Linked DNA regions of Pedobacter sp. W3I1. The protein of the gene in region 1 binds, or shares a complex with, the protein of each later gene. Links are inferred from orthologs where the notes say so. Each region holds a gene or a part of one and is shown in the gene's direction. Other genes may lie near its edges.

Region 1 (4,886 bases):
GCAAACTTGAAAAAGTCCAAAATTTCCTTAGAACAAATGAGAAAGCAAGCTTCCGAACTGAAAAACAAAAGTATCTCAAAAGTGAAGAAACAATCTGCTTAACCGATTTTGCTTTTAAAGAAAAGCTGTTTTTTCTTGAAGAAATTTCTGAAGATAACTTTATCAGTGCAGGCGCTGAACAAAGGGTTTATCGTTATGATGATTTCCACATAATCAAAATCAACGATTCTATATTTTACGAGTATTGGCTTGATTATTTTAATAGCCTTCTTATCCACAATTATTTTTTTAGAGCAACAGCTTACATCTTTTTAGGTTTTAAATTTATTGATGATATACTTTGTGCTGTTGTTAAGCAAGAGTTTATTGTGGCTACAGAAATTACAGACTTAAATGTCGTAAAGCAATTTTTATCTTATAATGATTTTAATAATAGCCGGAACAATGATTATATTAATAGCAATTTAGGTGTTATTTTCGAAGATTTGCATGATGAAAATGTACTTTCAAGAAATGGAATTTTATATTTTATCGATACCATTTTTTATCTAACTGAGGGTTTTTATTCAAGTAAAATCTGATTATTATGATTTTTTTTGCTACCTAAGCTATCTTAGCACATCCGAGTTTTAGCAAAAAGTTCCTTTATTTCTTAGTGGTGGAAAAACAATTAATATTATCTTTAAACATGAAAAATATTTGCCTTTTTCTTAGTCTAATTGTTGTACAAATCAATCTTTTTGCCCAAAATTCGAATAAAATTCATCAAAATGCGATTGTGATTGATACCCACGGAGATATACTCTTCAATCAGATCAAATCGGGTATCGATATTGGCAAACTTCAGTCTAAAGGTAATTTCGATTTAGTGCGGGCTAAACAAGGTGGGTTGGATGTTCAATTTTTCTCCATTTGGTGCGATGAAACAGGTGGATATGCTTTAGCGAATCGGGAAATAGACTCACTTTATAGTTTGATCAAAAGATATCCTAATCAAATTCAATTGGTAATAACAGCGAAAGACTTAGAACAGGCTGTTAAACAACAAAAACTGGCTGCAATGATTGGCGTAGAAGGTGGGCACATGATTGAGAACCGATTAGATTATATTGATAGTTTAGCCAGGCGCGGAATGGCTTATCTTACTTTAACCTGGAACAACAGTACAGCATAGTCGAGTTCTGCGGCCGAAGAGACCTCGGGTAAGGTGAAACCTGAAAATGCGGGTTTAAGCGATTTTGGAAAACAAGTAGTTAAACGCTTGAACAAACTCGGCGTAATGGTTGATTTATCACATGTAGGCGAAAGAACATTTTATGATGCCATCAAAGTTTCAACTAAGCCTGTAATTGTTTCCCATAGCTGTGCTTATGCATTAAATCCAGTTCCGCGAAATTTAAAAGATGATCAGATTAAAGCTGTCGGCAAAAATGGTGGGGTAGTCTGTATTAATTTCTACAGCGGTTTCTTAGACTCTACTTTCAGCACCAGGCAAAAAGCTTTCTTTGCAAAATATGATAGCGAGCTTAAAACATTGAGCACTAAATATGGCAGGAGCAATGCAATAGATACCTTAATTTATAACCATCAGGCGGATGCTGATGCTACACGGCCGGCAATATCGCTATTGGTTAAACACATTAATCATGTAGTGAAATTAATTGGCGTTGATCATGTTGGCTTGGGTGCAGATTTTGATGGTGCCGAATCTTTTCCTTTAGGGATGAACAGCGTAGCCGATTATCCCAAAATTACCGACGAATTAATAAAAAACGGATACTCGGAAAGCGACATTAAGAAAATCCTGGGAGGTAATGTAATCCGGTTGATCAGAGAAAACAAAGGAGGGTGATTTTTGTACTGTTGGCTGTTACCATCTGGCAGTTATATTGTGCGGTCAGATGTTACCATCTTACTGGTAAAAAAATCATCACACATATACGTAATCAGTATCAGATGGTAACATCTGACACCACAAGTATCATCCTGAAGCATCTAATGTGCCTGAGCACTAAGCGCCAAACGCCATGCACTTTGCGCTCCACTGTTAATAAGTAAACTATGTTGACAATGTGCACTTGCCAGCAAATATTTAAAGCATTAAATTTGCGCTACGATTAATGAATTTCAAACACACAATATAATGTCACAAGAAAACGAACACGTTCAGTGTTTAATTATAGGTTCGGGTCCTGCAGGTTATACTGCTGCAATTTATGCTGCCAGAGCTGATTTAAAACCAATTATGTATACTGGTATGCAAGCTGGCGGACAGCTTACACAGACTACAGATGTAGAAAATTTTCCAGGCTATCCACAAGGAATTATGGGACCAGAAATGATGGAAGATTTCCGCAAGCAAGCCGAGCGTTTTGGTACCGATATCCGTTTTGGTTATGTAAGTTCCGTAGATTTCTCTTCAACACCACATAAAGTAGTGGTTGATGAAATTAAAACCATTACAGCTGATACCGTAATTATTGCTACTGGAGCAACAGCTAAATGGTTAGGTTTGCCAAGTGAGCAACAATACAATGGTTTTGGTGTTTCGGCCTGTGCCGTGTGCGATGGTTTCTTTTTTAAAGGACAGGATGTTGCCATTGTAGGCGCTGGAGATACTGCAGCTGAAGAAGCAACTTATTTAGCAAAACTTTGTAAAACTGTGCACTTATTGGTGCGTAGAGACGAGTTCAGGGCTTCTAAAACTATGGTTAGCCGTGTATTGGCAACACCAAATATTGTGGTGCATTACAACACCGAAACACAAGAAATTTTAGGTAACGGCAAAAATGTAACTGCCGTTAAAGTTTTAAATAACAAAACAGGTGTTGAGTCTGATATCGCAGTAGAAGGTTTCTTTGTGGCTATCGGTCACAAGCCGAATACTGATATTTTTAAAGGTCAGTTGGATATGGATGAAACTGGTTATTTAGCTACCAAACCAGGTTCTACTTTAACCAATATCGAAGGCGTTTTTGCCTGTGGCGATGTGCAGGATATGTATTACAGGCAAGCGGTAACTGCTGCAGGCTCTGGATGTATGGCTGCGCTTGATGCCGAAAGGTACTTGGCTGCTAAAGAACATCCAGTAGAAGCTTAAAAATAATTTCAAAAATATTTTGAAGAAGAGAAATCAGTAATGGTTTCTCTTTTTTTTGTTAAAATCGTCATCTCGACTGGAACGCAGTGGAATGGAGAGATCTATCAGAAGGAGTTCTAAGAGACGGCTTCTCTTTTTTGATTGATGTTTTTTGGAGAGCAATTGCAGTTGCTCTTTTTATTGTCAGTCCTGCTTTACATTTCAAGTCCGCTCCCGATGAAAAATCGGGATTGCGGGCTTTCCATTGCAATCAGGTCTAAATTACTTGGTTTTCTGCTACTATTTAAGTTGAATAACGTGATGCCTAGAATACTTCTTTTGCGCTTTGCAACCCCAAATAGTTAAACAGGCTGTGCTGTCTAAACCCGATCAAAGCGGGATGCCGATATTTCCATCGGCAGAAGCGGGAGCGGGACTGTCATCAACCAAATGCTTCTGTACCTGATTTCCAAAAAAAGTAGTCGTCATCTCGACTGAAACGCAGTGGAATGGAGAGATCTATCAGAAGGAGTTCTAAGAGATGAGTTCTCTTTTTTGATTGATGTTTTTTGGAGAGCAATTGCAGTTGCTCTTTTTATTGTCAGTCCTGCTTTACATTTCAAGTCCGCTCCCAATGAAAAATCGGGATTGCGGGCTTTCCATTGCAATCAGGTCTAAATACTTGGTTTTCTGCTACTATTGAGGGTTGAATAGCGTGTTGCTTGGAAATTATTCTGCGCTTGTAACCCAAGATAGTTAAACAGGCTGTGCTACCTAAACCCGATCGAAGCGGGATGCCGATATTTCCATCGGCAGAAGCGGGAGCGGGACTGGCATCAACCAAATGCTTCTGTACCTGATTTCCAAAAAAAAGTAGTCGTCATCGACCGGAACGCAGTGGAATGGAGAGATCTATCAGAAGGAGTTCTAAGAGACGGTTTCTCTTTTTTGTGATTGATGTTCTTTGGACAGCAATTGCAGTTGCTCTTTTTATTGTCAGTCCTGCTTTACATTTCAAGTCCGCTCCCGATGAAAAATCGGGATTTCCATTGCAATCAGGTCTAAATACTTGGTTTTCTGCTACTATTGAGGGTTGAATAGCGTGTTGCTTGGAAATTATTCTGCGCTTTGCAACCCAAAATAGTTAACAGGCTGTGCTACCTAAACCCGATCGAAGCGGGATGCCGATATTTCCATCGGCAGAAGCGGGAGCGGGATTGTCATCAACCAAATGCTTCTGTACCTGATTTCCAAAAAAAAGTAATCGTCATCTCGACTGGAACGCAGTGGAATGGAGAGATCTATCAGAAGGAGTTCTAAGAGACGGTTTTTCTTTTTTGTGATTGATGTTTTTTGGAGAGCAATTACAGTTGCTCTTTTTATTGTCAGTCCTGCTTTACATTTCAAGTCCGCACTCGTACCTCGCTTGCGGGCTTTCCATTGCAATCAGGTCCAAATACTTGGTTTTCTACTACTATTTAAGGTTGAATAGCGTGTTGCTTGGAAATTATTTTGCGCTTTGCAACCCCAAATAGTTAAACAGGCCGTGCTGCCTAAACCCGATCGAAGCGGGATGCCGATATTTCCATCAGCAGAAGCGGGAGCGGGATTGTCATCAACCAAATGCTTTTGTACCTGATTTCCAAAAAATACTAATGTTTCCCTCATAAATACATTATCAAAAAACCGCCTTATAATTAATGTTTAGATTTATGTGTGTTATGTAGTGCAGTCAAACGGTTGATCTTGATTGTAACAAGAATGTGGGATTTATAATATCTCCATAATCTCTATCTTGGTTCAAATA
Region 2 (4,778 bases), 2.2 Mb from region 1 along the record:
AAACCAACAGTTTTCGACGATTTAATTGCAATGAACGCATTATATCGCCCGGGACCAATGGAGTACATCCCGAGTTTCGTTCGCCGTAAAAATGGTGAAGAAGAGATTAAATACGATTTAGATGCCTGTGAAGAGTATTTGAAAGAAACCTACGGAATTACCGTTTATCAGGAGCAGGTAATGCTTTTATCGCAGAAACTGGCTGGATTTACCAAAGGTGAGGCCGACGTGCTGCGTAAGGCGATGGGTAAGAAACAGAAAGACGTTCTGGATAAAATGAAACCAAAGTTTGTGAAACAAGCCGCCGAGAAAGGTCACGATGCCACAACTTTAGAAAAAATATGGAAAGATTGGGAAGCATTTGCATCCTACGCTTTTAATAAATCGCACTCTACCTGTTATGCATGGATTGCCTATCAAACCGCATACTTAAAAGCACATTATCCTGCTGAATATATGGCTGCGGTACTGTCGAACAACATGAGTGATATTAAACAGGTGGCTTTCTTCATGGAAGAATGTCGACAGATGAGTGTTACCGTATTAGGTCCCGATGTTAACGAATCCGATCTCAAATTCTCAGTAAATGCCAAAGGCGAAGTCCGTTTTGGGATGTCGGCAGTAAAAGGTGTTGGTGAAAAGGCAGTAGAGAGTATTATTGAAGAAAGATTGGCAAACGGACCCTATAATAATGTGTACGATTTCGCCAAGCGTTCCAACACGCGTATTGTAAATAAAAAAGCTTACGAGAGTTTTGTATACAGCGGTGCTTTCGATGCATTTGGAGGTCATAGGGCGCAGTATTTTTATATCGGCCCGAACGATAAAATGAATGGTATCGAAAAGATTATTAAATATGCCAACGATTTTCAGAACAACGAAAGTACCTCACAGGCTTCCTTGTTCGGGGGCTCTAAAGCTGACCTTATTTTAGAACCAAGTTTGCCAGTTTCACCAGAATGGGCATTAATGGACAGGTTAAAATACGAGAAAGATGCTATCGGGATTTTCCTTTCCGGCCACCCTTTAGACAATTATAAACTCGAACTCGATAAATTCTGTACACATGGTGTTAAACAGCTGAGTATCATTAATAAGGTGCGTATGGGCGATAACAACGAAGAAATATTGGCCGAATTCGAAAAACTAAAAAACCGTGAGCTTTGTGTAGGCGGACTCGTAGTCACAGCATCGCAAAGGATTACCAAAACAGGTAAGCCCTTTGGTACTTTTGTTTTCGAAGATTATGAAGATGCAAGTGAAATGGCCTTGTTCGGGGAAGATTTTTTAAAGTTTAAATCGTTTTTAACAGAAGGATATTTCTTACAGATTAGAGGCAGGGTTGGTGAGCGTTTCGGTAAAGCCGGAGATTGGGAATTTAAAATCACCGCCATTAACTTAATGTCTGAACTAAGGGATAAACTAGCGAAAAGTTTAACTATCCAGGTGCCGATTGAGCGGGTTAACGATCAGCTGATGCGCGAGATTGAAGCCATACTAGCAGACAATAAGGCAAACTCTGAGCAGCAAAACTGCCAACTTAACTTTGCTATTTTTGATAGAGAAAAGGAGATTATGTTGGATATGCCATCGAAAAATCTTAAAATAAATCCAAGCAATAAGTTTTTGGAACAATTGCTTGGATTGAATGTTGTAAATTACAAGCTAAACTAAGGTATGAGGCGGAAGGTTTAAGGTGGAAGGTTAAAGCCGCCTAAGCCTTATACCCTTCACCTTTAAGCCCTCTACCTCAAAATAATGTCAAATTGACATTACAGATGGGTTGGCATTACAATTGAATACATATATTTGAACATAAAAAAAATAATTATGGCATTAGAAATCACAGATGCAAACTTCGAGGAGCTTGTATTAAAATCAGATAAACCCGTATTAGTAGATTTTTGGGCAGAATGGTGTGGCCCTTGTCGCATGGTTGGTCCGGTAGTAGAAGAAATCGCAAAAGAATACGATGGTAAAGCGGTAGTTGGAAAAGTGAACGTTGATAACAACCCTCAAATTTCAATGCAATTTGGTATCCGTAACATCCCGGCTTTATTATACTTTAAAGATGGTCAGGTTGTTGACAAACAAGTTGGTGCTGTTCCAAAATCAGTATTAGCAGAAAAATTAAACAAGCAATTGGCTTAGTTTAAGCTTAAAGCAGAAGACCAAAGCCTAAAGGCTTGTAACATATTTAAAACCCCAGGTTCATTTGATGGATTTGGGTTTTTTATTGCAAACATAATTTTGTTTCTTTAATAAAAAACTAACAATCATGTCTATTAACTTATTTAACAATAAAACTTTAGGTATTTTATTGACAGGTTTAACGCTAAACTGTGCAAATATTGCATGTGTATCGGCGCAGAACCCTGTTGAAACTAACGAACCCTCAGCTGATTATAAACCGGCATTTGCAGGGCAAACCCGAATCGCAGGTGTAAAAACCAAAACCCCGCTGGATATTACGATTATTAACGAAAAGTTAGAAAATCCATGGGCCATTTCAGTTCTTCCAAATGGTGGTTTTTTAATTACACAAAAACAGGGTACAATGGTGATCCTTACGCCTGATGGGAAATTAAGCAAAAAGATAACCGGTTTACCAAAGGTAGATCCTTCAGGCCAGGGCGGTTTATTGGATGTAACCTTAGATCCGAACTTTGCTAAAAACAGGATGATTTATTGGGCTTATTCAGAGCCCCAGGATAAAGGTGTTTTATTGGCCATTGCCAAAGGTAAATTGGCAGCTAATGAAACTACCATAGAGAACCAAACCATAATTTACAGGGCTACACCAGCTTATGGAGGTAAACTGCAATACGGATCGAGAATTGTTTTCGATAAAAATGGCAATTTATTTGTAAGTACAGGCGAACGTTCCGGCAGCGATATCAGAATCCAGGCGCAGTATTTAAATTCTTCTCTGGGTAAAATCTTACACCTTACCACCGATGGCAAAGCAGTGGCGAATGGACCATTTGCTGGCAAGGCAGATGCAAAACCAGAAATTTATGCCTACGGATTGCGGAATCCGGATGGTTTGGCCATTAATCCGTTAACCGGAGATTTATGGGAAGCCGAATTTGGCCCTAAAGGAGGCGATGAGGTGAATATTATTAAACCGGGCAAAAACTATGGTTGGCCAATTATCACCTACGGAACTGAATATAGCGGTAAAAAAGTGGGCGATGGCATTCAACAGAAAGAAGGGATGGAGCAACCTGTTTACTACTGGAATCCAAGTATTTCACCAGGTTGTATTGCGTTTTACAATAGTAACAGCATTGCAGAATGGAAAGGAAATTTATTTGTAGGCGGTTTAGGCGGTTCGCATATTATCAGATTGATGATAAAAGATGATAAAATTGTTGGCGAAGAGCGATTGCTGGAAGGTAAAGGCGAACGTTTCCGCGATATGGTAGAAGGAAAGGACGGAGCGCTTTATTCGGTAACCGATAATGGACATTTGTTTAGAATAGCTAAGAAATAAATTAGGTAATTATAAAATATTGATCCCGAATTCATTAGAGTTCGGGATTTTTTTGTTTTAAACCATTTTATTCGTTTTTGGAAATGAGGGTTCTGTTTTCCATAGCATTTTCAGTCCCGCTTTCCGTTTGTAGTGCCGGCGTGAAGCCGGCAGCTACCACTGCAATCGGGTTTGTTTACTATGGATAGGAGCACAGCAGGTGCCACTTAAACCCGACCGAAGCAAGATGCCGATTTTAAGCACTTATTTTTGTTGTTTTATTGTGTGCTTGCTTGTTTCACAGGTTTCATCGGCAGAAGCGGGGGCGGGGCTGTACTAGCCTAAACGGAACTACAGTTGCTTTCCAAATCACTTAAAAATGTTATGTACTTCTAAACCATGCTTATCGATAAAATATATTTTTTCCACCCAAACCTGATAGATTTTTACAAGTTTTTTAATAAATCTTTTATTAGCTTTACCCTATGCAGGCTGTAAACTATGAAAACGAAACAAGCTATGGTAATTTAGAATTGCTTGCACAGCAAGTGGTAGAAGGTTTTATTACCGGACTGCATAAAAGTCCATTTCATGGCTTTTCAGTCGAATTTGCCGAACACCGTCAGTATAATAATGGCGATAATGTTAAAAATATCGACTGGAAATTATATGCCAAAACTGATAAACTTTACAGTAAACGTTTCGAAGAAGAAACCAATTTGCGTTGTCAGTTTGTGATTGATGTTTCCTCATCAATGTATTTTCCTGAACCTAAAAATAACAAACTGATTTTCGCTATACAGGCTACTGCATCATTAATGTATTTGTTGAAGAAACAGCGCGATGCCTTTGGTTTAAGCTTATTTACAGATGAAATACTGTTGAATTCGCCGGCAAAGTCGACTACTGTACACCAAAAATATTTATTTACACAATTAGAAGAACTGCTGCACAAGCCTAAGGTAAATGCGCAAACTAATTTGAGCGAAGCTTTGCATCAGGTAGCCGAATTAATTCATAAACGCTCTTTGGTTATTATTTTCAGCGATTTATTTAATACGCAGACCAGTATGGATAAAACGGACGAGTTTTTTGATGCCCTGCAGCATTTAAAATTCAACAAACATGAAGTGGTGGTTTTTAACGTAGTGGATAAATCAAAAGAAGTTGAGTTCAATTTTGAGAACCGCCCATACCAGTTTATCGATATGGAAACCGGCGAAACAATTAAAGTACATACCAATCAGGTAAAAGAAAATTATACAGCGGCAATTTCTGCTTATCGTCAGCAAATTGCGCTAAA

What was found. The genes of interacting proteins can lie anywhere in the genome.
Region 2: the proteins of trxB (region 1) and trxA are in contact, whole or in part, in a crystal structure (PDB 1F6M), measured with the Escherichia coli proteins. The link is inferred for Pedobacter sp. W3I1 from one-to-one orthologs.

Annotation. Positions count from the first base shown.
Region 1 is NZ_JAUSXN010000001.1:2,810,180-2,815,065, forward strand. What follows is about bases 1,212-4,121. They hold trxB (thioredoxin-disulfide reductase), read left to right. Parts: upstream 1,212-2,143; coding sequence 2,144-3,100; downstream 3,101-4,121. In the rest of the region: QF042_RS11750 (hypothetical protein), read left to right, coding at 1-581.
Region 2 is NZ_JAUSXN010000001.1:5,020,412-5,025,189, reverse strand. What follows is about bases 689-3,490. They hold trxA (thioredoxin), read left to right. Parts: upstream 689-1,830; coding sequence 1,831-2,151; downstream 2,152-3,490. Other genes in these bases: QF042_RS20510 (PQQ-dependent sugar dehydrogenase), read left to right, coding at 2,279-3,490; dnaE (DNA polymerase III subunit alpha), read left to right, coding at 689-1,674. In the rest of the region: more of dnaE, read left to right, coding at 1-688; more of QF042_RS20510, read left to right, coding at 3,491-3,496; QF042_RS20505 (DUF58 domain-containing protein), read left to right, coding at 3,961-4,778. UniProt on the Escherichia coli protein: Participates in various redox reactions through the reversible oxidation of its active center dithiol to a disulfide and catalyzes dithiol-disulfide exchange reactions.